Regions from separate parts of the Seleniivibrio woodruffii genome, predicted to be linked through region 1. Evidence: riboswitches for the same ligand, from Rfam matches in the RefSeq annotation. Region 1 holds a riboswitch; the other holds the start of a gene.
What was found. A riboswitch is a leader RNA that binds a small molecule or an ion and turns the genes downstream of it on or off. The one in region 1 is predicted to bind cobalamin.

Region 1 (15,152 bases):
GTCGACGTATATGCGGTCAAGCTGCTGAACTGTTGCCAGCGGGTCTGCCTGATTGGCTGTCACCAGTGCACCTTCCGTTACGGAGGATTTGCCTATGCGGCCTGAAACGGGGGAGAGAACCTTAGTGTACTGAAGGTTTATCTTCGCCTGTGTCAGTGCGGCCTTTGCCACTGCAACTTCGGCCTTCGCCTGAGCATAGGATGCCGACGCATCGTCGTGATCCTGCTTGCTCACAGCTCCTGCCTTAACAAGCTCGGCGTATCTTTCGGCCTTTGCCTGAACGGACAGAATGTTGGCCTCTGCCTTTTGCAGAGCTGCGGCTGCGCTGTCATATGCCGCCTGATAGGGTGCGGGGTCTATCTGATAAAGCTGCTGACCCTCTTTAACGTTGCTGCCCTCGGTGAACATCCTGTCGATGATAATGCCTGAAACCTGCGGGCGTATCTGTGCCACACGATATGCGGATGTGCGCCCGGGGAGTTCCCTGCTGACGGACACCGTTTCAGGTGTCGCCGTGATAACCGCCACCTCAGCGGGAGGCATTGCGCCCATTGCTCCCTGCTGTGCAGCGGGTTTTTTTGTCATCCAGTACGCCGCCGCTATAACAACCAGTGCAAGTGCGGCAACGATGATGAGAACTTTGTTTTTCATCACTCTTCCCTCAAAAATCATTATTTATCGATTATCAGCAGCCTTTTCAGCAGCCTGATAACATCCTGTTTCATACTCTCCATGTCCGGCCTGCCTGCATCCGCATGCTCGATGGAACGGAAAGTGCCTATTATCGTTCCCCAGATGGTCTCAGCGAGAATAAGGGGGTTTACGTTTATTATCTGTCCCTTCTCGATGCCCCTTCTGATGGTGGCGGCGAGAGGTTTTATAACCAGTTCACGGGTTTCTTTTGTGTCTTCCTCAACGGTTCTGTATTTCTGCATGAAATAGAAATATCTACTGACCGTTTCGTATGATCTGAAGGTGTAGTCTGTGAAATCGCAGAGCACCTCCATGGGGTCTTTGTCTTCGGAAAAGATTCTGGACTTTTCATCCCGAAGCGGGCAGAGAAAGGTCTCGTGGACATAATGGAAGAGCTCCTCTTTGTTGGCAAAATAGTTATAGAGAGTGCCTTTGGCAACTCCGGAGCGTTTTGCCACCTCTTCCATTGTAATGGATGTATCTGAATTTATCATGGACAGGACAGTGTTCACTATCTCCTGTTTCATCAGTTCTTCTGTTATCTGCTTCTTTTTGCAAAATAGGCTCACGATCTCTCCGATTAAATATATGTTTAAACCTGATTGGTCAAAAATATGACCGCCCGGTCATTTTGTCAATAAATATCTTTATGTTTTTTTATAGTGGTTCTTTTGCATTGATAGTTATGAATTTTTACATATAATACCAGAAGAGGTGCTGATATGATAGGGTTCGGACTTGTTACTCTCGGCTTCATAGTTATCTCCCTTGCGGCGGCTGTTCTTTTCATCTGGACAATAGTGGACATCATCCGCTCGGACTTCAAAGATGGCGCAACCAAGATAGTATGGCTTATCGCAGTCATAGCGTTCAACTTTCTTGCGATAATCATCTACCTTATCTTCGGCAGAGAAACAAAAGCGAAAAAACCATCGGGTTCAAATCCGGCCGTTGACGGTTAAACTTAGTTGTTGTATGTGAATATTTCACAAACGCTTAATTGAACCCCTATTGAAGTTGACAATCAATTCATCTGATGGTTTTATTATTTAATATTTATTGAAATTACAGGTATTTGAAAAATGGGCAGGTATCTTTCGGGAAAGTGGCTGGCTGTTGCGCTGCTTTTATTGTTTGTTATTGACATACTATTTGTTGTTCTAAGCTATTTTGTTACAAAAGAGGGTCTCCTGAGGGAGATAGGCAACGAAGCGAAGACAGCGGAGAAAATGTTTATCTCCAGCATGGATTTTTCCGCAGGCTACATGCAGCAGATTGCAACCTTCATTGCGTCCGACCCGAAGACACAGGAATATTTCTACAAAGGGCTCATGGCGGCAAAGGCAAATGACGCCTGGTCCGAGCAGGAATACAGACAGTTTCTGTACGATCATCTCAAAGACGGCTGGAACCAGCTTCAGGGCAGGTACGGCATAACCCAGATACACTTCTTCGATTCCAAAGGCGCAAAGTCCTTTCTGCGCATGCACAAACCCGCAAACCACGGCGACGACCTCAGCGCAATCAGGATAACCGTTGCGGATGCCAACAGAGAAAAATCCCCTGTGGCAGGGTTTGAGGTGGGGCGTGTGGAGGCGGGGATAAGAGGGGTCATACCCTTTTACTATTCCGCTTCGGACGGCACTCAGATACATATAGGATCCCTTGAGGTCTGCGCATCGTTCGACACCATTCTTAAAACACTCAAGGACTCCCTTTCGGTGGATCTGGCGGTATATCTTTCAACCGATAAACTGCAAAGGACCATGTGGCAGGCGCAGTATGTCAAAAGGGTTGCAGAGAGCAGGCCTGTAAACGGTTTTCTGCTTGAGAACTCAACTTCGGACGTTATCCAGCAGGAGCTTGAGGAAAACCCTGAGAACAATTTCTTTTTAAGAAGCAAGACCAAAATAACTATAGACAAGGGCAGAGTATATTATCTGGCGTCGTTTCCTTTCTACGACTATGCGGGGCTTAAGAACAGTTCCGCCGTTCCAGCAGGCTATACCGTCATCCGCAAGGACATAACGGCTCTCTATTCAAAATTCACCAATAACAACAATCTGGTAATGACCTACGCCGTCATAGCCTACATAGTGGCGGCGGGAGTTCTGTGGGCACTCTGGTGGTTCGCCTCCAGAATGTTCATGGATATCATAAACGAACGCACGAACGAGCTTATAGCCGCAAAGGTTGAGGCGGAGCTTGCAAACAGGGCAAAAAGCGAGTTTCTGGCAAATATGAGCCATGAGATACGCACGCCGATGAACGGAATAATAGGTATCACCGACATAATTACAAAGCAGGATATCCCCGACAGGATTAAAGGTCAGGTGGAGATCCTGAAAAAATCAGGCCGGATGCTTCTGGGGATAGTGAACAACATTCTGGACTTTTCCAAGATTGAAGCCGGAAAGATGGAGTTTGTTAAAGAGGCCGTGAACGTTCGGGAGAGTGTTGAAACTGTCGTTCAGATGATGGCTGTCAGCGCACAGACCAAAGGAATAGATATCGTTGCGGATTTTGAGGACGGACTGCCGGAGCGCATAATCTCCGACAGAATGTGGTTTGGCCAGATTCTGGTGAACCTGATAGGCAACTCCCTTAAATTCACCGAACAAGGCAGTATCACCCTGCGTGTCAGCACCGACAGCGACAGTTCGCTCCTTTTGTTCAGGATAACCGATACCGGAATAGGCATTCCCGAGGAGAAGGCATCCGTGCTTTTCAAGCCTTTTTCTCAGGCGGGGGTATCCACCGGAAAATACGGCGGAACCGGACTGGGGCTTTCAATCTGCAAATCGGTCGTCTGCTCGCTGGGCGGGGAGATAGGATTTTATAACAACGAAGAGGGCGGATGCACCTTCTGGTTCACCCAGCCCATAGACCCGTATGCGGAAAAAATATCCGTCAGAAAAGATCTTTCAGACCTTACCTTCCAGACGCTCATAGAATCGGAAGCTCTGGAACGCTGGGTGATAGGCTGTCTGGGCGGATGCGGAGCCAGATACGGCGGCAGATATCTGACCGACTATCCCGCAAGGGACACGTCCGCATTCCTTGTGATAGCCGATGCCGGGCTGTTCTTCCACTCCGACATCAGCAGGATGCACAAAAGCTGTCACGTCAGCAACATGCGCTACATCCTTCTGGAAAACGGCACAGAGACCGGACTGATGTTCGAGAACATAGACTATATGCGGTTCTCCATCCTCACCAAACCGCTCACAGATGACAAACTCATCGCTGAGGCGAAAGAGGGCGGGGCTGTCAAAGCGGCACGGGAGAAAAGGACTGCATCTGACGGCATATTCTCCGGCTACAGGGTGCTTGTGGCTGAGGACAACGAAATAAACAGACAGGTTATCTCCATCTATCTGAAAATATGGGGATGTGAGTTTGAGGTGGCCGAAAACGGCAAACAGGCTGTGGACATGGCTGCGGGGGGCGGTTTCGACCTTATCCTCATGGACTGCCTTATGCCTGTCATGGACGGATATCAGGCCACGGAGGTCATCCGCAACATTGAGCGTGCGAAAAGGACTCACCGTATGCCCATCATAGCAATGACTGCAAACTCAATGCAGGGCGACAGGGACACATGTATTGCGGCGGGAATGGACGGTTACCTCAGCAAGCCTTTCAACGAGGACGAGGCTGTGGAGGTCATTTCAGGCTGGCTGAAACCCTTGGCGGCGGTTATAAAAGAGACTCCTGCGCGGCAGAGGGACGACATCCCCTCGTTCGATGTTAAGACTTTCAGAAGTCTGGAGGACATGCTGGACGGAAACAGGGATCTGCTGAAAGAGTTCGTTGTAACCTATGCCGAGACCAGCGATAAGTATATAAAGGATATGGTGAAGGGTGTGCAGGAGAAGGACGCGTCACTGCTTCTGCTTTCGGTGCATTCGCTGAAGTCCAGCAGTGCCTCAATGGGCTGTCTGAGGCTTTCGGAGCTTTGCGGTGATGCCCAGAACATGGTCAAGAACTCCGGCGGTTTCACAGGCTCGGAGATGGCAAAGCTGATCATTGAGGAATATAAGCTTTCGTCGGAACTGCTTACGGCGCACTACGAAAAGGGCGGCGAAGCCTAGAGCATTTAACGAAATATTTATCGTACCAACTTTCATTCCATGCGAGTTGTTGAATTTGTCATGCTGAACGCAGTGAAGCATCTCAGTTTGAGCAGAGACCCTTCACTCCGTTCAGGGTGACGTAGATGGAGGTATCAGGGTGACGTTTTACGCATACAACTAATATTAATAATTTCGTTAAACGCTCTAGAACCTAGATAAAATCATCGGGAATATATATTTCGCATCTGTTTCTGCCGTTTCTTTTGGCGGTTTCAAGTGCGTTTTCGGCATTTTTCAGAAGCACTATCTCGTTCGTGCCCTGCTCTGGGAATATGGATATGCCTATGCTCACCGTGAGCGAAAGGTCATACCCTTCAACGTAGAACGGCTCTTCAAACATTTTTCTTATGTTATCTGCTCTTTCCAGTGCATTTGCTTCGCAGGAAACCCTTGCCAGAAGCACAGCGAACTCGTCGCCGCCGATACGGCTCACATCGGCCTCTCTGGCTTCTTTCAGCCTTTCGGCCGTCTTTTTGAGAACAAGATCGCCTGCGGAGAAACCGAATGTCTCGTTTATGTTCTTAAATCCGTCCAGGCCGACAACCAGCAGACCGCCGGAGCCGTTGACCAGTTTTGCCGCCTCTATCTCATTTTCAAGCCGGGTCGTGAAAAATTCTCTGCGTGGCAGTCCGGTAACGGAGTCATATTTTTTCATTTCCGCAATGCTCGATTCGAAATGCTTGCGCTGGGTTATGTCACGGGTTACCCCGAGCATCCCCACAAATTCGTTCTTTTCGTTATACATTCCGGTGACTGTGGTCTCTGTCCAGACAGTGGTTCCGTCCTTGCAGGGCTGTTCGAGATCAGCTCTGAAATCCGGATACGGGAGCCCTTTTTCAACGGCCTCTCTGGCCATTTTAAGCCCCTCCTGAACTATCACCAGCGAGTCATGTGTCAGAAGTTTTTCCATGGGCTGCTGCATCACCTCTTCGGGTGAGTAGCCTCTGAGTTTCTGAACTGACGGGCTGACATAGGTCATGCGCCCGTTTATGTCCATCGTCCAGATAACGTCAAGGCTGTTGTCCGCCAGAAGTCTGTGCCGTTCCTCGCTCAGTTTCAGCGCATCCCGCATCTGCCTGTTCTCTGTGATGTCGATGGCAGTGCCGACGACGCACATTTCACCCCTGTGGGACACGGCTCGGCCGGAATGGTCTATTCATCTGGTCTCGCCGTTCTTCTTGCGTATCTTCATCTCATATCTGTCGGGGACGTATTCGCCGTGCTCCCTTTTGCGTGTACGCTCTTTAGCTATTTCACGAAAATCAGGATGGATGAATTCGAACTCCTCCATCTCAAGCAGTTCGTCCTTCTGATATCCGGTTATTTCGGCTATGGCCGAGTTTCCGTGGATTATCTTCGATCCTTTGAGCATGTATATTGCCGCTGTGGAGTTTTCCAGCAGACTTTTGTTCAGCTGCTCAGTTTCATTCAGCTTTGCAATTATCTCCTGTTCTCTGGCTATTCTCCATTTCATCCGGCGGAAAATGAATATCAGGTATATGCTTATGGTTAAAACCAGAACTGCCGCCGCAGGAAAACCGACCGTTCTGAACCAGACCGTCTTCTCCTTCGGTTTTTCGTCATAGAGGAAACCGTCGAGGCTGAAATCGGGTTTCAGCATTCCGAGGCTCTGGTAAATTTCGACGATATGCTGCCAGCGTCCGATATTCATATAGCCTATCTCAACCAGCTCCGGCTTAAGCATGTCATCCATTGCCAGTGCCTCGTGGAGATAGAAATCCTTGGGGTGCTTTGAGGAATATCTGGAAAAAATTATATCCGCCACTTCGTCCTTATGGGTCATGGCATAGTGCCAGCCTTTCAGGGATGCACTGCGGAAGGCGGCCACCGCCTCCGGATTGTTCTTTATCATGTATTCGGAGGTAAACAGGTTGTCACCGTAAAAATCTATGCCGGATGCTCTGGGGTCGAGAACCTGATAGGGTATGTTCTCCTTTTCCAGATAGAAGGTTTCGTTGGTAACATAGGCGGAGATGGCATCAACCCGCCCCTCTGTGAGGTCGCGGATGTCGAAGCTGTGAGGGATGAAACGGATGTCCTTGGGGGAGATGCGCTCTCTCTGGAGATAGGCAATAAGCTCTTCCGACTGCTTTTCAAACATGATCCGCTTTCCCACGAGATCGTGGATGGTTTTGACCTTTTTTTCATCGGTGAGGGCAAGTATTACAAGGGGGGAGTGCTGAAAAATAACTGCAAGAACAGTTACCGGCTGGTCTGCCTGCCTTGCCAGAAGCAGGCTGTTGGTTCCCGTTCCGAACTGCGCCCTGCCGCTTAAAACCTCGCTTATAACATCGGATTCCGGCTGTGCTTCCTTGATGGTGACATCAAGCCCTGCCTGGTCGTAGAACCCCTTCTCTTTTGCCGCATAATACCCTGCGAACTGAAACGCATGGGTCCACTTGAGCTGAAGTGTTATCTTCTGCTTTTCAGCGGCCTGCGCAGTCAGGTGGAAACATATAAATATCAGCATCAGGCAGATTATATGTTTTTTCAAGCGGCATCTCCAATGGGGGTATAATACTTTATAATGAATTGTATCAGAAAATATTATTATATTTCAAAAAATTTCTTCATGTCCAAAGAGATTTTTTCACCCGCCCTGAGCATTGTGCGAAGCCGCATCAGTTTTGCGTCCACCTCCTGAAGCACCTTAAGCCCTTTCAGCTCCTCCTCGTCCGTTTCTATTATCCGTTTTACACCGCCATTGTGTATCGCAAGCCTTCTGTTGCCCATCAGAGCCAGAATGGGGTCGTGGGTTGACATCAGCACTATTTTTTCTTCTTTGACCAGCAGTTCGAGGGCTTTTTTTCTGTCCACCCCTGCGTTTTCTATTTCGTCTATCAGAACAATCGGTGATGAGCTGAGCATTGCCGTATCGGCTATCATCAGCGCACGGGACTGGCCGCCGGAAAGTTGTGTCAGGGCGGTTTCGGGAGAGAAGGTCTCGCCCGCAAGCTCGTTCGCACAGGCTATGACAGCCGTTACCGTGGATTCGATATCAGGTATCATCCTGCTTGCGGCGTGCATTGCTATGAAATCGCCCACGCTCATGTCCACAACAAAGTTCATGTTCTGGGAGAGCTGGGCGACCAGCTTATTCTCCAGCTTGAACCTGTCCTCACCGTCCAGAATCTTTCCGTTAACAAGCACAGTTCGTTCCGTCGGGGTGTCCTTCTGTGCGAAACATTCGATATCCGCCAGCAGACGGCTTTTCCCTGAGCCTGTGGTGCCTACTATGCAGACTATGTCGCCGGGTTTCAGCGTCAGCTCAAAGTTTTCCGGTTCGCCGGATTTGTCACGGCCGCCCAAAATAGTGACCGAGTGTACGGAGCGTTCGGCGGTGCTTCTCAGCATTGCCGCCTGTTTCAGAAACTCTATGAAATGGGACGATATCTGTTCTCTGGAAAACCCCTTGTCTTCGAGGTCTTCGGGGTTCAGAGCGTCTATAACCTCTCTGGGTGTCATCTCTGTATCCGTCACCGTTACCCCCACCGAGCGGAAATAGTCCATAGCATAGGGGTGTTCCTCCGCAATGACTGCGAAGGGTGTGTTCATAAGCTCTGTCATACTGCGGCCTCTTCCTCTTTGAATATCATCTTTTTAACGTTGCCCTTCTGGTGGTCCTTTCCGATGGTCATTTCGCCAACGCAATAGGGGCAGATGGCCGCCGGAACGGAGAACCGCAGTTTCGCACCCTCAAGGGTTTCCACGTCCTTGGCTTTTGTGAAGGCATGGGAAAGGTCATATGCGCCCTGTCCGGTGATGCCGTTGACGAATATAACTGAAGCCTTCGGGTTTGCCTGACGTACCCTGAACGAAAATACCTCCCGTTCGGCCTGAGAGACGATGTCCCCTTTGGTGACCGCAACGGTGTCGGCATAGCGGAGCATGGGGCCTATCTTTTTCGGGGTTTCAGCCCCCGCCAGACAGTCTATGACGCATACCGCAGGTATCTCCTTTATGTGTGGGCTGCACCTGTTGCAGAGGCCTGCGCTCTCACTGATGAGCATGTCGAACCCCTTTTTCTTTGCCCACTGAAGGCAGTCATCGATGTTGCTGACGAAATAGTGGTCGGGGCAGAGGTTGCCCGAAAGCCCTGTCACAACTGAGATACCCGCCTTTGCATAATGCAGGTGGTCGGATGTTGAGAGGCAGTCGAACTTCACCACCCCTATCTTTGCAAAAGTTTTTTTAAGATGAACCGCAGTTTTTATTATTACGGCCGTTTTTCCCGCAGACGGCGGGCCGGCCACTGTTACCAGTTTCATTTGTTTTCCTCATATTAGCCAATTATCTCAATGCAGACTTGGAAGGTTGCTTCGCTTTGCTCGCAAAGACGTCTCTGCGAGGAAGCCTTAAGGCTGACGCGGCAGTCTTCCATATTGAGCAGTGTCAATTACCCCTTCACCATCATCCTTTTAAATCCCTTTTTCGATGGGCTGGGTTTCAGCAGGTTCACCGATCCGCATTTCCTGCGGTATTTCGCCAGTCTGGCGTTCAGCTCTTCCGCAAGCACCTTCATGTCGTTTTCACGGACAAAGTCCCATCCGAACCATTTCAGCCCTGTGCCTTCCGGCAGGATGTTCGGTATTTCAGGGCAAAGCGGCGGGAATTTAGAACCTGCGGAGATGGCTCCCATCTCGGCTCCGGTCATAAAATCCGTAACGGGTTTCATGCGCTCAGCCTTGTCCGCTTTCACCATCATATACATGGGGCTGATCATGGCTCCGTCCTCCGGAAAGATGATTGATATGTGGTCTGTGTTTGGGCATGTGTCGGCAAAGAACCACGCCAGAACGTATATCGCCGCTCCGTCTGCCATGCTGCTTCCGGCGGCTTTTGCCATCTGCGATGCGTGCCATGTGGCCTTTATGTTGGGCGCAAGGTTTTTCAGTGCCTCCTCGCCCCCGTCTTTGTATATGTGCATCAGGAAAACTTCGTTTATCTCGTCGTCACTTCCGCTGATTATCACGTTGTCTTTGTATATGGGGTTTGCGATGTCCAGCCACGTTTTCGGCACGGGCAGATCGCCCAGCTTCTTATGGTCGACAAGGATGACATAGGCTGACACCGAATAGATGGTGTATTGTTTCAGCGGGTCTTCAAGCTCTTTGAAAACGTCGTGCAGAGGCGGACGCTCAACGGCAATGAACTTTCCGTTGTCCAGAAACCGCTCCCTGAACTCTTTCCGCCAGAAGTTGCCGAAGCCTATTGAGGCTATGGCGTCAGGCAGTTCGTCAATGTTCTCAGTGTCCCAGATATATTCGTATGGGTCGGGGCCTCCGCAGCCCATAGGCACGAAACTGACGAGCTTTTCGCCTGTTCTGTCGTAATGTCCGTGGAGTTTCTTTTCGAACGCTTCTTTGTAAAGGTGTTTGAACGGACAGACGACGTAGCCCAGAAAATCCGTGCGGACAACGGGCGTTTCGTCCGTATAAAGGATTTTTACCTCGGACGAGGCTTCTGCGGTATCGTTTAACAGCTTCAGGAATATTTCGGGGTTGATATTGCGAAGCGACATAAATGATTCCACAGTGAGAGCGGTCAGAAACAGGTGGTTTGTCTGCTCAAGTGGCAGTCCGTTGGATGCGAAAACGGCTCTGGTGTCCGGATAGGCGGAGATGATCTCGGAAAGGGTCATTTCCCGTGTGACAAGGGGCATAATATTCCTCCGTGAGCCCGCAAAATGCGGACGCAGTCTGATGGTATATCCTTCCCCACAAAAGATATCCTTTAATATAGCCTAAAAGCCCGATTGGCAAACAGTTTTTTCAGAGTTAAAATATAACCGATATCTGACAAATTACGGAAAGTTTTATGTTACTCGTGTTATAGATTAAACGAAAATAACGAGGTGACGACATGAGTGTTATTTTTTTAATAGCCGCCGCCGCTGTCATTGTTTTCAGAACCGCAAAAACAGCCGAAAGGCTTTTCGATGAGATAGCCGACACGGTTAAAGTTATCTAAAAGTTCCGTTGACTTTTTCAGCCCCATTATGCAGAATAGCCTATCGGGAATCAGGGAAGTCCGGTTAAACTCCGGCACTGCCCCCGCAACTGTAATCCGGACGAAATCTCCAATGAAGTCACTGCCTTAAAGCGGGAAGACGGAGAGAGTAGGTTGATGGAGAGTCAGGATACCTGCCCCGAAGTAACCAGCGGAGGGATGGATGATCTTGCGTCATTCCATTAATTTCAATCATACTTTTCATAGTCTAATTGTCATGTCCTCCAGTTGTGCCCAAAGGAGGAAACATGATAGAGAAGGTCAGCAAGCGTGACGGCCGCTTTGTTCCGTTCGATGCGGAGCGAATAGCCAACGCAATCTACAAGGCCGCAAAGGCGGTGGGCGGAACCGACAGAAACATAGCGTCGGCATTGTCCATCAAGGTTTGCAGACGCATAACCGACAAATACGGCCATTACGGAGCTGTGTCCGTTGAAGAGATTCAGGACGAGGTTGAGAAGGTTCTCATCGAGTCCGGACACGCCAAAACCGCAAAAGCATACATCATCTACAGAAAACAGAGATCGGAGATGCGTGACCTGAAGGAAGCGTTCGGCGGTCTGGAATCCATAGTGGAGGAGTATCTGGGCGGCAGCGACTGGCGGGTGAACGAAAACAGCAACACAACCTATGCCCTGCAAGGCCTGAACAACTATATCTCATCAAAGATAACCGCCAAATACTGGCTGAACAAAATATATCCCCAGAACGTTCAGGAAGCTCACGTCAACGGCGAATATCACATCCACGACCTTGGTCTTCTGGCTGTCTACTGCTGCGGGTGGGATCTGAAAGATCTTCTGACCCGTGGTTTCGGCGGCGTGACTGGAAAAGTTGAGAGCAGACCGCCCAAACATTTCCGCTCTGCTCTTGGTCAGATTGTAAACTTTTTTTACACTTTGCAAGGCGAGGCGGCGGGTGCACAGGCGTTCTCAAACTTCGACACCCTCCTTGCTCCCTTCATAGCCTATGACAAACTCTCCTATTCGGAAGTGAAACAGGCCATGCAGGAGTTCATTTTCAACCTGAACGTGCCTACCCGTGTGGGCTTTCAGACGCCCTTCACCAACCTGACCATGGATCTGTACGTTCCCAAGGCGTTCCGTGACGAAGCAGTCGTTATCGGGGGCATGCCGCAGGAGCGCACCTACGGCGAATTTCAGGAGGAGATGTTCCTGTTCAACAAAGCCTTTATCGAGGTTATGCAGGAGGGGGACGCAAAGGGCAGGGTGTTTACCTTCCCCATCCCCACCTACAACGTTGACAAGAATTTCGACTGGAACCACCCCATAGTCACCGACCTGATGAAGATAACCGCTAAATACGGCACTCCCTATTTCGCAAACTTCGTCAACAGCGACATGAGCCCCGATGATGCACGCAGTATGTGCTGTCGTCTGAGACTGGACAACCGTGAGCTTCGCAAACGGGGCGGCGGTCTGTTCGGTGCGAACCCGCTGACAGGTTCTATAGGCGTTGTTACCATAAACCTGCCCAGACTGGGCTTTACTGCAGGAAATGAGGCGGAATTTTTCGACAGGCTGTCAAAGCTGATGGAGTTGGCCAGAGAGGGGCTTCGAATCAAAAGAAAATCACTGGAAAAGCTCACCGCCAACGGGCTTTATCCCTACTCGAAACACTATCTGTCCGATATTTACGCACAGCACGGTCAGTACTGGAAAAACCATTTCAACACCATAGGCATAATCGGAATGAACGAGTGCCTGCTGAACTTCCTCGGTGTGGACATAATGCACGAGCAGGGGCTTGAGTTCTCAGTCAAAGTGCTGAACTTCATGCGGGACAAACTGGCAGATTTCCAGAACGAAGACGACATGCTCTATAACCTTGAGGCAACGCCCGCCGAAGGAACATCATACCGCCTTGCCAAAAAGGATGTTTCCGACTTCGACGGTATCGTGACTTCCGGTTCGGCGGAGAGACCCTACTACACCAACTCAACACAGATTCCGGTGGAACAGACCCGTGACCTGTTCAAGGCGATGTCACATCAGGATAAACTGCAGCCGCTATACACCGGCGGAACAGTTTTCCATGTCTTCCTCGGCGAGGCTGTGGACAACCCCGAAACCGTGGCTAAACTGCTGGAGAACATCACAAGCACCTATGCGATGCCCTATATCACAATAACCCCGACATTCTCAGTGTGCCCTGTCCATGGCTACATCAAAGGCGAACACAGGGAATGCCCCCTCTGCGAAGAGGACAAAAAACATGAGATAAACCGCCAGATCGAGCGGATAAAAGCGGAAATAGAACAGGAGGTATCTAATGGATAAAAAAGAAAAACTTCAGGAACTGCAAGCGGAACTGGAAAATGTCAAAGGAACTCCCTGTGATGTTTACAGCCGTGTGGTGGGCTACCACAGCCCCGTTAAACAATGGAACGAAGGCAAAAAGGAAGAATTTGAACACAGAGAGACCTTTCAGGTTAAGTAATGGCAGTTGAAGACTTTTTTCTGGCAGACTATCAGCATGTGAGCCTCATGGAGTATCCCGGAAAGATCTCATCCATAGCCTTTACCCACGGGTGCAACCTGAGATGCAGATATTGCCACAACCCCGCACTGGTTGCGGGCAGAAAAGGGTCGAACAGACTGCCCGATTTTCTGGACTATCTGAAAGGCAAAGACATTGAGGCCGTCGCCCTCACCGGCGGCGAGCCTCTTTTGGCTGACGATATCGCGGGCTTTCTAAAGGGCATCGTTGATATGGGACTTGCTGTCAAATTAGACACCAACGGCTTTCTGCCCAACAGGCTCAAAAAGGTTCTGTCGGCAGGTCTCGTTGACTATGTGGCCGTTGACCTGAAGGCGTTCAACGATGTCGACCTGAAAGCCATCGTGCGCACTAACCATAAACTTGATTCGTTTTTCAGGACTTTGGATGTTCTGAAAACATCGGGTGTGCCTTTCGAGATTCGCCATACCATCTGGAAAATGCCCTCCGAGGCTGATGTTGCTTCGGTTGCCGAACATGTCGGCGATGCCCCGCTGTTTGTGCAGACGCTCAGGGACGTTCGTATGCTTGATAAGTCATATAAACCTGAGATTTTCGACAGGTCGGCGGCTGTGGAGCTGTTTGAAAAGTATTTTAAGGATGTTTGGGTGCGGTGACAACGTATTTGTCACTGCGAGCGTAGCGCGGCAGTCTTCCACGTATAGCAATCATAGAAGATCGCTTCGTCGTTACACTCCTCGCGAAGACGTTCTTGGTGTTATTTTATATCCCCGAAATCTGTCTCGCCATTTCAGTGGCGTAATTATCAGTCATTCCCGAAATATAGTCAGTGACCTTGTGCAGGGCCTCGTACATGCCTTCGCTTTCGGCTGGTGCGCTGTCGCCCATTATCTTTATAATGTGATTTGTTCGGTCTTTGGATTTACCCTCTGAAACATGGTCGTATACAGCCTCGCAGAAGGTCTCCAGCAGTATGCTCATAACGTTGTATGCGCCAACCTCAAGCATCAGCTTTCTGCTGTTCTGGTATATCACCTCACTGCTAAGGTCTTTTATGCGTTTAATAGGTTCTGCAAACACTGAATTTTCAGGAAGGTTATATTTTCCGAGGCTTCCGTCCATTATTGCGCCGTAGTTTTCGAAAAACTCGTCCACCACAGCCCCGACGCATTTGTTTATGGCTATTGCCCGCAGGTAAGCTATGGCCTCTTTGGGTGTTTTGCCCGACAGTTTTTCTTCTGCTGCGCCGCAGATGCCGTTCATGAGGTTTTTAACCTCTTCATATCTCAGAATACCCATTTCATAGGCATCCTCAAGGTCTATGATACTGTAGCATATGTCGTCCGCCGCTTCGGAAAGATATGCCAGCGGGTGGCGGCTGTATACTCCGTCTTCTCCCGCCAGTCCTGTTTTCTGTGCGATATCTTCAAGGATCCTGCTTTCGCTTCTGAATGCGCAGTATTTTTTAAGGTCATCGTTATATTTCACCCACGGATACTTCATCATGGCCGCTATCACTGCATAGGTGGGGCGCAGTCCGCCGTCGTTTTTATACATGGCAAGACGGGTCATAATGCGCAGAGCCTGTGCGTTGCCTTCGAAAGCGGTGAAGTCGGTTTTCTGTGACTCTGAAAGTGACTCGAAATATTTGGTGCCGTTGGTGGTGAACCATTCGCTGATGATCGTTTCGCCCATGTGTCCGAACGGCGGGTTGCCGATGTCGTGGGCGAGACATGCCGCCTGAACTATCTGCCCGATGCGGTCGGGGTTCATGTGTTCGGGGAGTTTTTCTATGCGTGCGCCAACCAGAGT
Region 2 (15,152 bases), 300 kb from region 1:
GCTGTGACCGCCGGAAAACTATATGAAGAAGAACATGATGAGCAGCAGAACCAGCGCTATGATAACGTTGGTAAGAAATTTTATAGCCTGATCCTTCTCGAATTTGTTCATGAAAGTGTTGTTCTTTTTATATTCGGCTTTGATCCTTCCAAGCTCCTGCCTGAACTCGTCCCTCTCTCTGAATATTGTGCGGATGAAGGGCGCAAGCTCGATCTCCACACACTTGTCCTTTCTGACGCTTATGCGGAAATCCTCCGCTTTTGTCATGTTCAGCAGGCCTTTATTGTTGTTCTCATCGTCAAAGCTGAAGGTGAAGCCGAACTTCTCCATAAATGAGAAGAAAGAGCCTCTGTCGTCATCCTCACGCTTGGAATCGAAATAGAAATATACCGATTCCACTGCGAAATCCGGAAAACTGCCTTTGAGCTGTGAAGCCAGCTCGTTCATGGCATAAGTTCCCAGACCGTAGCCCCTGTATGCGGGGGAGAGTTTGAAACGGTTGATATGGGGAAAACGGATGGTGCGGGTCAGAAGATCCGCAATTGCCGTAAGGCGGTTGTCCTTTTTAAACTCGTTTTCCAGTCCGCTGCTGACCTCGGAGATCTCGGGCATCTGCTCCGCTTCCCCTTCGGGGCCTGTTCTTGCTATGGGCTGAAATGTGATGTTATATGTCACTTCGGTATTCGTGCGAATCACTTCGGACTGATAGAGCATATACCCCATCGTGATCTTTCTGGTATCACCGACCTTGTTTATCAGTTTGAGCAGCCTGATATCGCTGTTTTTTTCTTTGGACATCATCCACCTATTGGCAGTTTAAAAAGACTCTTCAGACTTCCGAAAAAGCTGTTGTGAAACTCTATACGGATGAGCAGTTTCCTTCCTTTTTCATTTTTCATGATGCTGGGGATGATTGAGGAAAAAGAGTTGAGCTGCTGCATATAGATCATCTGCGGCAGTCTGTTTGTGCTGACTCCGGCCTCTATGAGGTCTGAAACGAATCTTTTCAGCACGGCTTTGAATATATCCACTGTCTCCTTCTGTTCCTCCGCCAGCAGGATAAGATACTTTTTATCAATAAACTTCTTCCTGATATCCTGATGGATAGTCAGGCGTTTTGTGTGTGAGACAAAGCCCCATCTGGATCTGTCGGTGGCCAGGCAGAGCATATAGTTATAAAAACATGCATAGTACTGAACAAAATAATTTTCGACAGCGTCCGGCTCGTTTCCTGCGCCCTCTGGCGCCTGCTGCGATTCGGCCACTTCCGCACTGACCATCTTGAACATCTTATTGGTGAACTCCGTAAGGCTGAATGTCAGCTCACCATCGTTAATCTGGTCTGCAGTAATATCCCATTCCATTCATAAACTCCCGCTTGTTCGATATGTAGTTATATCGGTACAAGGCAATATAACTCAAACTGTGATTTTAGAAAAGCATTTTAACAATTTTAAATTTCCCGCTAATAATCGGCGTAATCTGAACGATTTATACTTTTATACAGGTAATTTAGGGACAGGAGTAAAATATGTTTAGCCTTGTGCGGAGCAAAATGTCGGACTATATAAATATGTATAAAGCATCCGAGGATGAATCGCTATATATTGTTTTTGCGGAGAATGACGTAATGCAAAAAGAAGCTGTTAAAAACATAGAGGAATACCTGTCGGTGAACACCCGCGTCACAGTGGCAATTAAAAACGCCAGATATCAGGGCGTTTATGATTCCCGTGTTGAGGATTTCGGCGGAAACAGCATATACATCTCCCAGCCCTCGGCTGACGGTGTACCTGTTCCGATGGTTCCGGGAACAGCGGCAGAAATAGAATTTGTGAGCAACAACGGTCGTTACCGTTTTGCAACCACAGTGACCGGAAGACAGTCCCAGGGCAACGTTACCCTTGTGGAACTGGAAAAGCCGAAAGTCATCACCAGAAATCAGCTGCGTGAGTTTTATCGGGTTGACACCAACATAAAGGGCAAGGCAAAGCTGTTTTATGCAGCAGTGCCCGATAAGAACATGAAGATACCCCACAAGAGCGTTGACTGCGTTGTGCTGGATCTCTCAGGCGGCGGCGGAAAGTTTATAACCTCGCAATGGTTCGAGCAGAACCAGCCGTTTCTGCTGGATCTTTCAGAAGCCATAGGCGAGCTGGACAGCGCACCCTGCACTGCGGTTCGTGTCCGCAGGATTCAGGAGCGCACAGAGGTCAGCTTCCGTTTCGATTTTACAAAGGAATCCGACAGGAACTTCATAATAAAGTATGTTTTCAAGAGGCAGATCGAGCTTAAACAGACCCTCGGATAAGAGTTTTCGCCCTGATGCCGTAAGGATTTACACTGTGCCGGAAATCTATTTCTTGCAAACAGTGCAATAGCAGGGTATTTTATGACCATACCAAATACATGAGGTGAAAAGGTTGATAGCTAAAGAGGGTTTCCCCTTTGTACTCGGATCGCTTGCTGTTTTTCTTGTGCTGGTGATCTTTCCGGTCAAACTTATTATTGTCGTGGTAGCCGTTTTCTGTGCATTCTGCATGTGGTTTTTCCGCGACCCCGAGCGCAGCATCCCGCCGTTTAAGGATGTGATAGTCTCCCCTGCCGACGGCAAGGTAATCGAAGTGTTCCCCATTGAACACAATGGCGAGACCGTAACAAAAATCAGTATATTCATGAACGTTTTCAACGTACACGTAAACCGTATGCCCATCACGGGAAAAATACTCTCCGTCAGACATATGGACGGAAAATTCCTTCCCGCCGACAAACCCGAGGCATCGTATGAAAACGAACAGAACATAATAGAGATCGAAAGCGAATACGGTAATATTACCGTTAAACAGATAGCAGGTCTCATCGCCCGCAGAACCGTCTGCTATGCCAAAGAGGGCGAACTGCTGCCCATCGGCGACAGACTGGGGATAATCAAATTCTCCTCCAGACTGGAAGTGTTCGTCCCGAAAGGGTTTGACATTTCGCTTAAAAACGGTGATATTGTTAAAGCAGGCGAATCAATTATCGCCAAATATGCAGGTGCTTAACAAATGAACGCTGTTCAGAACAAAAATTATGTTCTGCCGAACCTCGTGACCATCATGAGTCTCTTTTGCGGTTTCTATTCCATCATAGCCTCACTCAACGGACAATATACCCTTGCCGCCAGTGCGACACTGGTTGCCTTCGTTTTCGACGGGCTTGACGGAAAGATAGCACGCCTCATGAACGCCACAAGCGACTTCGGAATTCAGCTGGACTCATTGAGCGACCTTGTGTCTTTCGGTGTGGCTCCCGCAATCCTTGTCTACAGATGGGCTCTGGAGCCCTACGGCAGACTGGGCTGGATGGCCGCTTTCCTTTTTGTTGCGTGCGGTGCTCTGCGCCTTGCCCGCTTCAACGTCATGACCAAAAAAATCGATCCCAGATACTTCATCGGACTGCCCATTCCCGCTGCCGCAGGAGTGATAGCATCCAGCGTGCTCTTCGTGAAGGAATATATAGGCAACCCTGCCGACATAACCCTTCCCGTCTGGTTCACTTTCACAATATACATCCTTGCTTTCCTCATGGTCAGCAATGTCAAATATTTCAGCGGAAAGACAATGTCTCAGCACAAGTCCTATAACGTACTGGTAATGTTCGTACTTGCCATTTTCGTAATAGGTCTCATCCCCGAACTTGCGCTATTTGTTCTATCCGTCGGCTACGCTCTCAGCGGCCTGCTGCTATTTGCGTACAAACGTCTAAGACACCCTGCGGGGCAAACTGAGGAACCTTTCGGAACAGAAGTGTGAGAACACATGCATGTTAAACCAAAGCCTCAGCCCTTACGGGTTGGGGCTTTTTTTTTGAATCTGTATCAGGAGGAACGACAATGCTATCAGGACTAGGAACATAAAAAGAACCGCACAGGTAAACCCGAAATGCGGGTTGGGTATTTTTTCCGTGCTCAGCCACGGAGAAGTTTGACAAAAACAGATATAAACTGAAAAAACTGATAAAATAAGAAGGAGAAGGAACAATGTCAAAAAGAAAGATCATGATTTTCGACACAACACTCAGAGACGGCGAGCAGGCACCCGGATTTTCCATGAACACCGAAGAGAAAATCCAGCTGGCACTCCAGATTGAAAAAATGGGCGTTGACGTTATGGAAGCAGGCTTCCCCATCTCATCCCCCGGCGACTTTGAGGCTGTGAGCCGTGTTGCCGCCGTAATCAAAAACTGCGGCGTGGCAGGTCTCTGCCGTGCCAACAAAAAAGATATAGAAGTGGGCTGGGAAGCTCTGAAAGGTGCTGTTCGTCCCCGCATCCACACTTTCATAGCCACCAGCGACATACACCTTCAGTACAAACTGAAAAAGACCAGAGAGGAGACACTCCAGATAGCCATTGACGCTGTAAAATTCGCCAGAAACCTCTGCGATGACGTTGAGTTCAGCGCAGAAGACGCAACCAGAAGCGACGTTGACTACCTGTGCCGTGTTGTTGAAGCTGTAATCGCCGCAGGCGCAAAAACAGTGAACATCCCCGACACAGTGGGCTACACAGTGCCGATGGAATATGAAAAGATAATCAGTGCGATCATGAACAGAGTGCCCAACGTTGACAAGGCAAGAATAAGCGTTCACTGCCACAACGACCTCGGCCTCGCCTCCGCAAACTCTCTGGCCGCCGTCAAAGCAGGCGCAAGTCAGGTGGAGTGCACAATAAACGGAATCGGCGAAAGAGCGGGCAACACATCTCTGGAAGAGGTAATAATGGCCATGACAGTCAGAAAAGACCTGTTCGATGAGATAGAGTTCGGCGTTAACACCAAAGAGATCTACCGCTCAAGCAAAATGCTGACAGCCATAACAGGCGTAAACGTTCAGCCCAACAAGGCCATCGTCGGCAAGAACGCATTCGCACACGAAGCCGGGATCCATCAGGACGGCGTGCTGAAAAACAGAATAACCTATGAGATCATGACTCCCGAAAGCGTCGGCTACCCCGCAAACAGCCTTGTGCTGGGCAAACACTCCGGCCGCCACGCATTTGTTCAGAGACTTAAAGCTCTGGGCTTCGAGATTTCCGACGAAGCTATGCAGGCCGCATTTGATGCTTTCAAAATTTTGGCCGATAAGAAGAAGGAAGTGTTCGACGAGGACATTGAGAATATTGTTCTGAACCAGACAGCGCAGACCACAAAGCACTTTGATCTGGACAGAATAAACATGTTCAGCGGCAACACTGCGATACCCACTGCCACTGTAAGGCTTAAAAACGCAGATAACGAGTTCATCACCGATGCTTCAATCGGCGACGGCCCCGTGGATGCGGCTCTTAAAGCCATTGAGAGGATAGCGGGTATTCAGGGCAGACTGAAAAGCTACGACATCAAAGCCCTTACCGAGGGCAAGGATGCTCAGGGCGAAGTGACCCTCTCCGCAGAGTTTGAAAAATGCGGCTACGTCGTTAAGGGCAGAGGAGCCGACACCGACGTTGTGGTTGCCAGCGCAAAGGCTTATCTTGACGCTCTGAATAAGTACATTACGAGAAGAGAGTCGAAACTTGCTCCGAAGGTGGAAGGCGGAATTTAATCGCCTGTTTATACCGCTAAAGATTAGATGGTGCTTGTATAACCGGATAATAGGTATATAATAATTCCACATCGGTGAAAGTATTTTTATATACGGTGGTACAATGAAACTAAAGGTCAGGATTCTGCTTTATGTAGCAGTAACGGTTTTGATTGGCATGGGAGTGCTGTTTACCGTCAACTTCTTTACGCTGAAGAAAAACATGTTCAGCGCGGAAGTTGCGAAGGCAAGAAGCTTTGTTCTTGCGGCAGAAGGTGTCCGGGAGTTTATGGGTCTGGCGTCGGCAGCGGACGTTTACAAAACAGACGAGCTGGTTCACGACATCAACAGGCTTCTGCTCACAGTGCCCATCGTTGGCGCTATGAAAACCATGGAGCTGAAATCGGAAGAAGCGGGACTTAAGTTCAAGGTTCCCAAGATTTCACCCAGAAACCCGATCAACGAACCGGATGAAACAGACCTCATGGCTCTCAAGGAGCTTGACAAGCTGGATCAGGGCGCACAGGCCAAAACCAGCCCCGAGTTTGTGTATCACGATAAAGAGAATGAACAGTTAAGATATTATAAAGCCATCAGGCTTTCGGAAGTTTGTGAGAAATGCCACGGAGATCCTGCCACTTCGCAGGCTCTCTGGGGCAACTCCGAAGGCAAAGATCCCACAGGGGTCAAAATGGAGAACTGGAGAGCGGGAGAACTGCACGGTGCTTTCGAGGTATATCTGCCCACAGCACCAGTCTACGCCGCAATCTATAAAAACCTGATGGTATCGTTCCTCGTGTTCCTGCCCGTCACCATAGTGATTCTGATAATCCTGTATCTCATTAACAGCAGATACATATTCAACAGAGTCCAGGAGGTCGGAGATGCGCTGAGCAAAATTGCCGCAGGCGATTTCACCGTGCGCATGCAGGTGACCCATGACGATGAGATTGGTGACCTCGTAAAAGCCACCAACAAAATGACCGCAGACGTCAACGATGCCCTTATGGTTGTGACCGACTCCATATCGTCCATAGCCTCCACAGCGGCGGAACTCTCCAGCAATGCTGAGACAATAGCCCACGGAGCAATGGAACAGTCCGGACAGGTGGCGGCAACGGCTTCCGCTGTTGAAGAGGTCAACTCAACAGTTATTGAGGTTGCGCAGAACGCCTCCAACGTTTCGAAGAGTGCCGAGGACGCAAGCAACTCAGTTGCACAGGGACACAGACTGGTTGAGGAGACCAGAAACATGATGGAGCAGATAGCTACGTCGGTTTCAGATTCCGCAGTCACCGTGCGCAAACTGGGCGAAAGCAGCGAACAGATCGGTCAGATAATTCAGGTTATCGACGACATCGCCGACCAGACGAACCTGCTGGCTCTCAACGCCGCAATAGAAGCCGCAAGAGCCGGAGAACACGGCAGAGGTTTCGCAGTCGTTGCAGACGAGGTTCGCAAACTGGCCGAAAAGACCGTCAAGGCAACTCAGGAGATCGCCGACATGATCCAGTCCATTCAGGCCGATACAGGCGGCGCAGTGGCCGGAATGCACGAAGGCGTTATGCAGGTTGAAAACGGAAAGACCAAGGCCGAAGAAGCCAAAGAGGCGCTGGACGTGATAAAAATGAACGTTCAGAACGTTTCCAACGAGGTGGGCATGATAGCCCGTGCAACAGAGGAACAGGCTTCCGCCACAGAAATGATGGCGCAGAGCATTGAGAACATTTCACATGTCACCAGCGAAAACTCTGTAGCATCGCAGGAGACGGCGAAGGCTGTCGAACAGCTCAGCCATCTGGCCAACGACCTTCAGGGGCTCATCCACAGATTCAAAACAGGCAAATAGCCATAACGGGCGGAGAGAAATCTCCGCCTTTTTTCTGACATAGTACAGACTGTCTCTGCAAGGGCTGATGCCCGAAGCAGTCTTCCATGTAATGCTTATTTCGGATACATCTGTGCGTGGAAGGTCGCCGCGCCTCCGGCTCGCGAAGACGGATTACAGGTCTCAGTGGCGAAAAATCTCCGCCTTTTTTATTTTTACGCTCAATTTTAAAATTTACTTATCCCCTTTTTTTTGGTTATAATTCGTTTCCCAAAAATTAATATAATAATTGTATATAAAGACTCGGAGGTTTCAATGGCCGGACATAGCAAATGGGCAAACATTAAGCACCGCAAAGCGGCGCAGGACGCAAAGAAGGGAAAGGCTTTCACAAAGGTGGCAAAAGAGATAGCCGTCGCCGCTAAAGAGGGCGGAGCCGACCCCGTGATGAACTCACGTCTGCGTCTGGCTCTAGATAAGGCGAAAGAGTGCAACCTGCCCAAAGACAACATCGAAAGAGCTATCAAAAAAGGAAGCGGCGAAGGCAACGAAAACGCTTACGAAGAAATAACATACGAAGGCTACGGCCCCGGCGGCGTGGCTATCCTTATAAAAGCCCTGACAGACAACAGAAACAGAACTGTTGCGGAAGTTCGCAGCACAATGAACAAAAAGGGCGGAAACATGGGCGAAGCAGGATGCGTCGCATGGATATTTGAAACCAAAGGCATCATAGAAATTTCAAAAGAGAAGGCAGACGAGGAGACACTTTTCGAACTCGCCCTTGAGCTTGGCGCAGAGGACGTTAAGGACGAAGGCGACGTTTTTCAGGTTGTAACCGAAGTCAGCAGCTATTTCTCAGTTAAAACTGCTCTGGAAGAAAAGAAATACGACATAAATTATTCCGAGGTCACCATGAAACCCAAGAACACCATCTCTCTGGGTGTTGAAGACCTTAAAAAACTGTTCACCATCACTGATGCACTGGAGGACCTTGACGACGTTCAGGAGGTTTTCTCCAACTTTGACGCAGACGAAGCCACAATGGCGGCGATGGACGAATAATGCCTGCAATTGTAATGGGGGTTGACCCCGGGCTTAACTGCACGGGAATAGGTATTGTGCAGGTATGGCCCGGCAAGGTCGAATACGTTGCCCACAAAGTCGTTCGCACCGACTCAAAAGAGACCCTGCCCCAGAGGCTGGCTGTCATTTGTCAGGGAGTGCGTGAGGCTGTGGACGAGTTCAAACCCTCATATTCGGCTGTCGAGGATGTTTTCTATTCGGTGAACGTTAAAAGTGCCATGCTTCTGGGACAAACCAGGGGTGCGATAATAGCCACCCTGCTCTCCAGCGGCCTTGAGGTGCGGGAGTTCACCGCTTTGCAGATAAAAAAGGCGGTTGTGGGCTACGGAAAGGCCGACAAGGCGCAGGTAAAGCATATGGTTGAGATACTTCTGGGGCGCAAAATAGGCAACGTGCCCATGGATGCAACGGATGCACTGGCCTGCGGGATCTGTCTTGGACTCAATCTTACGGGGAGGTTCGTATCATGATATACAGCGTAAAAGGTATTCTGGCTGAAAAGCTCCCCGCAACGGCGGTGATCGACACAGGTTCTGTGGCATATGAAATATCAATTTCAGCCGCAACCTACCGCACACTGCCGAGCATAGGCGAAAAGGCCGGACTCTTCACACACTTCGTAATGCGTGAGGATGCGGTGGCTCTTTACGGGTTCGCCACCATTGAGGAGAAAAAACTCTTCCTTCTGCTGAACACCATTTCAAAGATAGGTCCGAAGATAGCACTGGCAATCCTTTCGGCAATGGAAGCTAAAAAGTTCATGAACGCTGTTGTTCAGAACGACATAACGCTGATAGCCACAATCCCCGGCATAGGCCGCAAGTCCGCTGAACGTATAATCGTTGAGCTGAAAGACAAATTCGGTCAGCTTGCAGTTCAGTCCGAAGGCTCGCAGGCCGCAGGGGGAACGGAAGACCTCGTCAGTGCGCTTTCAAACCTCGGCTATTCCGCAAACGACTGCCGCAAGGCCGTTACCAAGATTTATAAACCCGGAACACCTTTCGAGGAACTGTTCAGGCTGGCACTCAAGGAACTTTCACAGTAGTTTTTTATAGGTCATTCTATTCGGCTATTAGCCCGTCATTCTGAGGCTTCAACCGAAGAATCTCTCTTCTGCTGAGACTCTTCACTCCGTTCACTAGCCGAAGGCTGTATGAGTCCATATTAATTAATTGTCGAATAGAGTGACGGAGATTTTGCGTCATTGCGAGGAATGTAATAACGAAGCAATCTTCCAAATACAGATGCGATTAAGCGGCGGTCTGCCCGAATATGGAAGACTGCCACGGGCTAAAGCCCTCACAGAGAAGGATATTTTACATCATCACTCAAAACTTCCCCAGCAGAACCTCATCGTGCCTGTGTTTCGGCACATAGTGGTTGCCGTCCGCATCTCTGTAGTATGAAAGATCGCCCGTATTATCAACCAGCACTACATTCTCAACAGGATATCCCAGAGCAATCACCCACAAAAGGCTGTAACGTTCATCCGTGACACCCAGAATCCGGTTAATTTCATTCTTTATGATACTGCCGAACATACAGCTGCCCACCCCTTTGCTCATGGCTGTCAGGCAGATGTTCTGCATGGCAATTCCCGAATCCACCTGTGCGAAGGACGATGGCTTGGCCTCGCTGTCGCCGTACACTGCAATATAGGCCACCGGGCGTTCCGACTCGACTGGACCGTCCCAGTCTTTCAGCTTGCCCGCCCAGCGCAGGTGCGGAAATATCTTATCAACATACTCAGGGCTGTTCACGGTGACATATCTGAGGGGCTGTGCATTGGCCGCACTCTGCGCCAGTCTGGCCGCATCCACAAGTTCCGCCAGAAAAGCGTCATCCAGCTTTCTGGAATGGTCAAACCTTCTGTATGAACGGGTCTTTTTTATAAGTTCAAGCATTCTGTCCCTCTTATGAAATTGTTAAATTTTATTCTAATCCTGCTGAATCTCAAAATAAATAGAAAAAACCTGTTGACTTTTACTCTTATTGATATTAAGAATCAATATCATTATTCAGCACATAGGAGGCTAAATTTATGAAAGTATGCATAATAGGCGGCCTGCAGAGAAGAGAAAACGAATATCTTTCAGCATGCAAACAGATGGGATATAAAGCGAAAGTGTTCAACGAAATGAACAGCTCTTTCGAAAACAGCATAAAATGCACAAACTGCGTGGTTTTCCTGACAACACTGTCCAGCCACAACATGATAAATAAAGCAAAAAATATCTGCCGCAGACACGACATCCCGTTCATCTGCACAGACAAAACAAGCCCCGAATCCGTAAGCGGAATGATCAGAGAAGCTATGGAGTGCAAAGAGAACTGCAAAGGCTGCCTGCTTCACGCTGAAGGCAGAAAGGCCAACTGATGGGACAGGCTGACAACAGACTCTTTTCCCATCTGCTTTATGAATATAAGAAGGGTATCCGCCGTCTGGTTCTCTACACAGCGAGAGAATCGGATGCGGAGGCCTGCCGCGGGAAACTTAGACGCGGAAATATAACATGGCACGAAACGCCTGCTAAAGAGGGTCGTATAAACTTTTTCTTCGGCGACTGCCCCTGCATCAGCATTGTAAAAAGCTTCGGTGACAAGCCGCTGAACGGTTTTGACGAAAAAGAGGATTTCATTCTCGGCGTTCTGCTCGGTTATGACATAACCAAACAGTGCGAAAGATATCTCGGAAATATAGAAAAACAGTTCTGTGCAGCCTGCTGCGGATAATTGACTACCCCGTAACGTCACCAATGATGATGGTGGCAGGATGGTCATAGTCCCCTGTGGCCAGAACGTCACCAAGCGAAGCAAGTGTGGTCACGCAGAGTCTCTCCTCCGGTGATTCCAGCTTACTGCCTATAAGCACCTGAGTGTTTCCGCTCATCCCGTGCTTAATCAGCTCCGAGGCGATATATCCGCCGTTCCTGACACCCATGTAAACTACGATGGTCAGTCCCAGTTCCGCCAGAGCCTTAAAGCTGTACGGACAGTCGCCGTTCTTTGAGTGTCCTGTGATGAACACACAGCCGGAAACGGTTCTTCTGTCGGTGAGCGCCTGAGACATCTTCGCCGCAAGGGTTGATGCCGATGTCACACCCGGAATTATCTTTGATGAAGCCCCGCACTTTTCCGCAGTTTCAGTCTCCTCAAGGGAACGGGCAAACAGTGTGCTGTCGCCGCCTTTGAGCCTGACCACCCGTCTGTGCCTTTTAAGATGCTCCTCAATGGCGGAGTTTATCTCCTCCTGACGGATGCAGTTTTTCGCATAGGGATTCTTGCCCACGCTGACAGCCTCGGCCGTATCGGGGATCATATCTATCACATCCGGATGCACCAGTCTGTCGTAAAGCACACTGTCAGCACTTTTCAGAGCTTCGACACCTTCCAGTGTGATGGATTTTGCGCCCAGCCCGGCTCCGATTATTATCAGTTCACTCTTCATCTTTATCTCTTAAAAAACGTGCCGGAGTGTGAGGTCACTCCGACACAGTTAGTTGTTATTTAAGCTCTATATCCGCTTCTTTGGCCGCTTTCAGCAGGTTGTCAACGATTATCCCGCGAACTTCGGAATTGTCGCCAAGCCCTTCCAGAACCGGATTGACCTTTATTCCTGCCTTGGTGAGAACAACTTTCCATGAATCATCCTCATCACCCGCCATATCGTTGTTGGCGTGGTCGCCCGCAACTATCATCAACGGCTTAAGCAGAACTTTTTTAACTTTATCCCTTTTCAGTTTCTCAACCACTTCGTCAAGCTCCGGATGCCCCTCCACAACCCCTATGTAGCTTTTTACGCTGGGGTAGGTCTGGTTGAGCAGTCTTTCAAGCTCGTAATAGACCCCTGTGGAAAGGTGTTCGTTCCCATGCCCCATGTAAACAAGGGCGGAAGACGAGGCCGCTGCCGCATCTATATCCTTTTTCAGAGCCTTTGCCAGCGATTCCAGATTCCCCCTGTAGTCGTAGCTGCCCATAATGGGATCGCCCACCGCAAGGTGATTGAAGGGTTTCCATCTGTCCTTCATGGTCTTTATTCCGCCGAGACCTTCAACATAGGCCACCAGATCGGCATATTCCTCTCCGGCGGTCAGATATGTCGGCTGAACCACAATATTGCGGTAGCCTTCGTTCTGAAGATCGGCCATTGTTCCCAGAACGTTTTTGACATCATAAAGATAGTCGGGCACTTTGCCTTTGTGCGACGCCTTATATCCGGCATCGTCCTGTCTTTTGTGCCATACCTTTCTGATGATGTTCGATGTGAACGCCATGCGGACGGGCACATTTTCGCCCACCGCCGCCTTAACGTCCTTTTCGATCTTAAGCAGTGAATCCAGTGAGGATTCATAAGTGGTGCCGAATGCGGCTATGACCACTGCCGTTTTGTCCTTTTCCATCTCCACCTCCGATGCAAAAACACCTGTAGCGGCGAAGAGGAGCATAAGTACGGACGTAAACAAAGTACGCATACACGCCTCCCGTTAAAAATATTATGCTTTTCAGGGTGTTCTTGAACGTGGAACGGGGTTCCTCTATCCTCGTAAAGTTCATGGGCAGATAAGGTATTCTGGCTTGCCTTCGTCCTAGTTCCCCTGCCTTCCCGATCATCCTGATCAGTGACAATTTTCGGGGTTTCGTCCGGCTTACAGCTGCGGGACAGCACCGGATTTGAACCGGTTTCCCTTATTCCGCCTGCACCCTTGTCAGGCTTTGATGGGATTTTGAACGATAAATCGGAATCTGTCAAGAAAGTTTAGGGCAATGAAAAACCCCTCCGAAGGGGTGGTACGGAGGGGTTTTAAAAAAATGGAAACAAGATAGGAGTTGAATTCAGGGATAATAGACCAAATAGGTCAATGCCGGAATACCTGCAATTACTCCGGTTATTATCTTGTCGTAACCTTAACACAGACATCTTAAATTTATCTTAAAAGAACGGTTGCGCCGGTGAACTTCTTTTGTTATTAATTATTCATGGAATCACAAATTCAGTCCGGTCATTATTTCCACCCCAGAGAAGCCAAAATTTCCGCACTCGTTCCGAGGGTTCAGTCTAAGAACATTTTCATACTGACAGGCCCGCCCGGATGCGGAAAAACATGGTTTGCAGGTGAGTTCGGCCGTGTCTGCTTCGACAGGGTTATAACATACCGAATCACCGCCGCAGACAAAAATCCTGCGGACTTCTGCCGCAATTTCTACGGCGAACTGAAACGCTCCTCACCGAAGTTCACATCCGAATCCGCTGAAAAAGCACTTTCAGGGGGAATCGATCCTCTGGAAACGGAAACCCTGCTGAACGACATGCTGAGGGAATATAAAAAGGCCATCAGATACCGCAAGCTGATAATTCTGGATGATATACATATTCTGCCCTCAATAGGCGTGACCGCTCTGGGCATAACATCGATGCTGTCCGCCGCAGGCGGCCTGCTCTCCTTTGCGCTGTGCAGCACCAGAAACAGTGGCTTCCAGCCCGTTAAAGGAAAACTCCTGAAAAGCTCCCACGTTATTGATGAGGACTATCTGAAACTATCCGGAGAGGAATTCCGTGCACTTTCGGCACAGATGCTTGAAGACAGGGATGTTTTTATGGGTCTTGAGAGACTCCGCACCGCCGCAGAAGGACACATCGGCTGTATTGTCGCCGTGCTGAACGCAATGAGAACTTCGGACAGCAGGAGCACCTACTCTGACACATTTGCCGCAGGCGCATGCGACGCCCTCTTCTCGTCAGCCATAAACCATCACATAAACAAAGATTTCCACAACGTTCTTGCTCTCTCCCTGATACCCTCCTTCAGCCCTCAGCTGACGGCTAAAACCGACCCCACAGGGAGAACGGACAAGGTAATTCAGCAGATGCTTTCGGAGAATCTTTTCCTTTATAAAAGCAGGGAAAACCAGTTCAGGTTCCACGGACTTTTTCGTGAATGGCTGAAAGCCGAGGCCTCGGCAAGACTTTCCGAAGCCGAACGGAAAAAGTTTTATGAAACGGCGGCGGACCTGGAGGCTGAAAAGAAGAACCTCTCCGCAGTTGCGGAATACCTTATTCAGGCGGAAAACTATGACCGTCTGGAGGACTACATTCAGAAGAATTTTCAGGATGTAATACTGGCCGAATCAAAATCCGGCATTTCTGACATACTCGCCGGCGTTCCTGCGGACGTATACAGAAACAAGGCATGGCTCCCTCTGGCCTTCGGGCACGTCCTGCTGTCGGTCAGCCCCGACAAAACAAGGGACATTTTTCTTCAGACGCTGGATACCTTTACGGCATACGGCAGCAGGGTCGGCAGTATAATCTCCGCATGCGGCCTGCTGAGCTTCTACTGCGGAATCGACGGCAACCTGAAAGAGGCCGAGCGTTATTTCGGCTCGGTGCGCACCATGATGAGCGATGCATGCGACGAGCTGAGCGAACCCGTTAAAATGACCGTCTGCGCAACATACGCACAGGGATGCGTATATTTTGCAGACGGTAACACCGCAATAGAATACCTGAACCGTGCACTGAGCATCGCCGAAAAATATCACATCGAACCTTACAGAACTTTCATATACACCCTGTACGTCTCCGCATACCTGACCCTTTGCGACAGGAAAATGGCCGAAAAATACTGCAACATGATAATTCTGAAACTGGGAAGCGACAGGGACGGAGCTTTTTTCAAG

Region 2: it holds a riboswitch for cobalamin, as region 1 does, so the genes downstream of both, C8D98_RS03935 (sirohydrochlorin cobaltochelatase) here and C8D98_RS05350 (ribonucleoside triphosphate reductase) in region 1, are expected to answer to the same signal.

The regions. Positions count from the first base shown of each region.
Region 1 covers NZ_SMGG01000003.1:1,122,393-1,137,544, forward strand. The annotation lists gene C8D98_RS05305 (efflux RND transporter periplasmic adaptor subunit) at 1-651, opposite strand, end outside; gene C8D98_RS05310 (TetR/AcrR family transcriptional regulator) at 672-1,262, opposite strand; gene C8D98_RS05315 (PLD nuclease N-terminal domain-containing protein) at 1,416-1,655, shown strand; gene C8D98_RS05320 (response regulator) at 1,776-4,787, shown strand; gene C8D98_RS13980 (sensor domain-containing protein) at 4,981-5,946, opposite strand; gene C8D98_RS05330 (ABC transporter substrate-binding protein) at 5,986-7,344, opposite strand; gene C8D98_RS05335 (ATP-binding cassette domain-containing protein) at 7,401-8,417, opposite strand; gene C8D98_RS05340 (GTP-binding protein) at 8,414-9,118, opposite strand; gene C8D98_RS05345 (ABC transporter substrate-binding protein) at 9,247-10,512, opposite strand; cobalamin riboswitch at 10,823-11,015, shown strand; partial or broken gene C8D98_RS05350 (ribonucleoside triphosphate reductase) at 11,108-13,319, shown strand; gene C8D98_RS05360 (anaerobic ribonucleoside-triphosphate reductase activating protein) at 13,319-13,996, shown strand; gene C8D98_RS05365 (deoxyguanosinetriphosphate triphosphohydrolase) at 14,103-15,152, opposite strand, start outside.
Region 2 covers NZ_SMGG01000003.1:820,941-836,092, reverse strand. The annotation lists gene C8D98_RS04005 (hypothetical protein) at 19-798, opposite strand; gene C8D98_RS04000 (hypothetical protein) at 798-1,364, opposite strand; gene C8D98_RS03995 (flagellar brake protein) at 1,631-2,311, shown strand; gene C8D98_RS03990 (phosphatidylserine decarboxylase family protein) at 2,424-3,044, shown strand; gene pssA (CDP-diacylglycerol--serine O-phosphatidyltransferase) at 3,048-3,794, shown strand; gene C8D98_RS03980 (2-isopropylmalate synthase) at 4,022-5,581, shown strand; gene C8D98_RS03975 (methyl-accepting chemotaxis protein) at 5,685-7,409, shown strand; gene C8D98_RS03970 (YebC/PmpR family DNA-binding transcriptional regulator) at 7,704-8,453, shown strand; gene ruvC (crossover junction endodeoxyribonuclease RuvC) at 8,453-8,944, shown strand; gene ruvA (Holliday junction branch migration protein RuvA) at 8,941-9,519, shown strand; gene C8D98_RS03955 (nitroreductase family protein) at 9,803-10,378, opposite strand; gene C8D98_RS03950 (DUF2325 domain-containing protein) at 10,516-10,851, shown strand; gene C8D98_RS03945 (DUF2023 family protein) at 10,851-11,207, shown strand; gene cobA (uroporphyrinogen-III C-methyltransferase) at 11,212-11,922, opposite strand; gene C8D98_RS03935 (sirohydrochlorin cobaltochelatase) at 11,978-12,946, opposite strand; cobalamin riboswitch at 13,018-13,199, opposite strand; gene C8D98_RS03930 (AAA family ATPase) at 13,452-15,152, shown strand, end outside.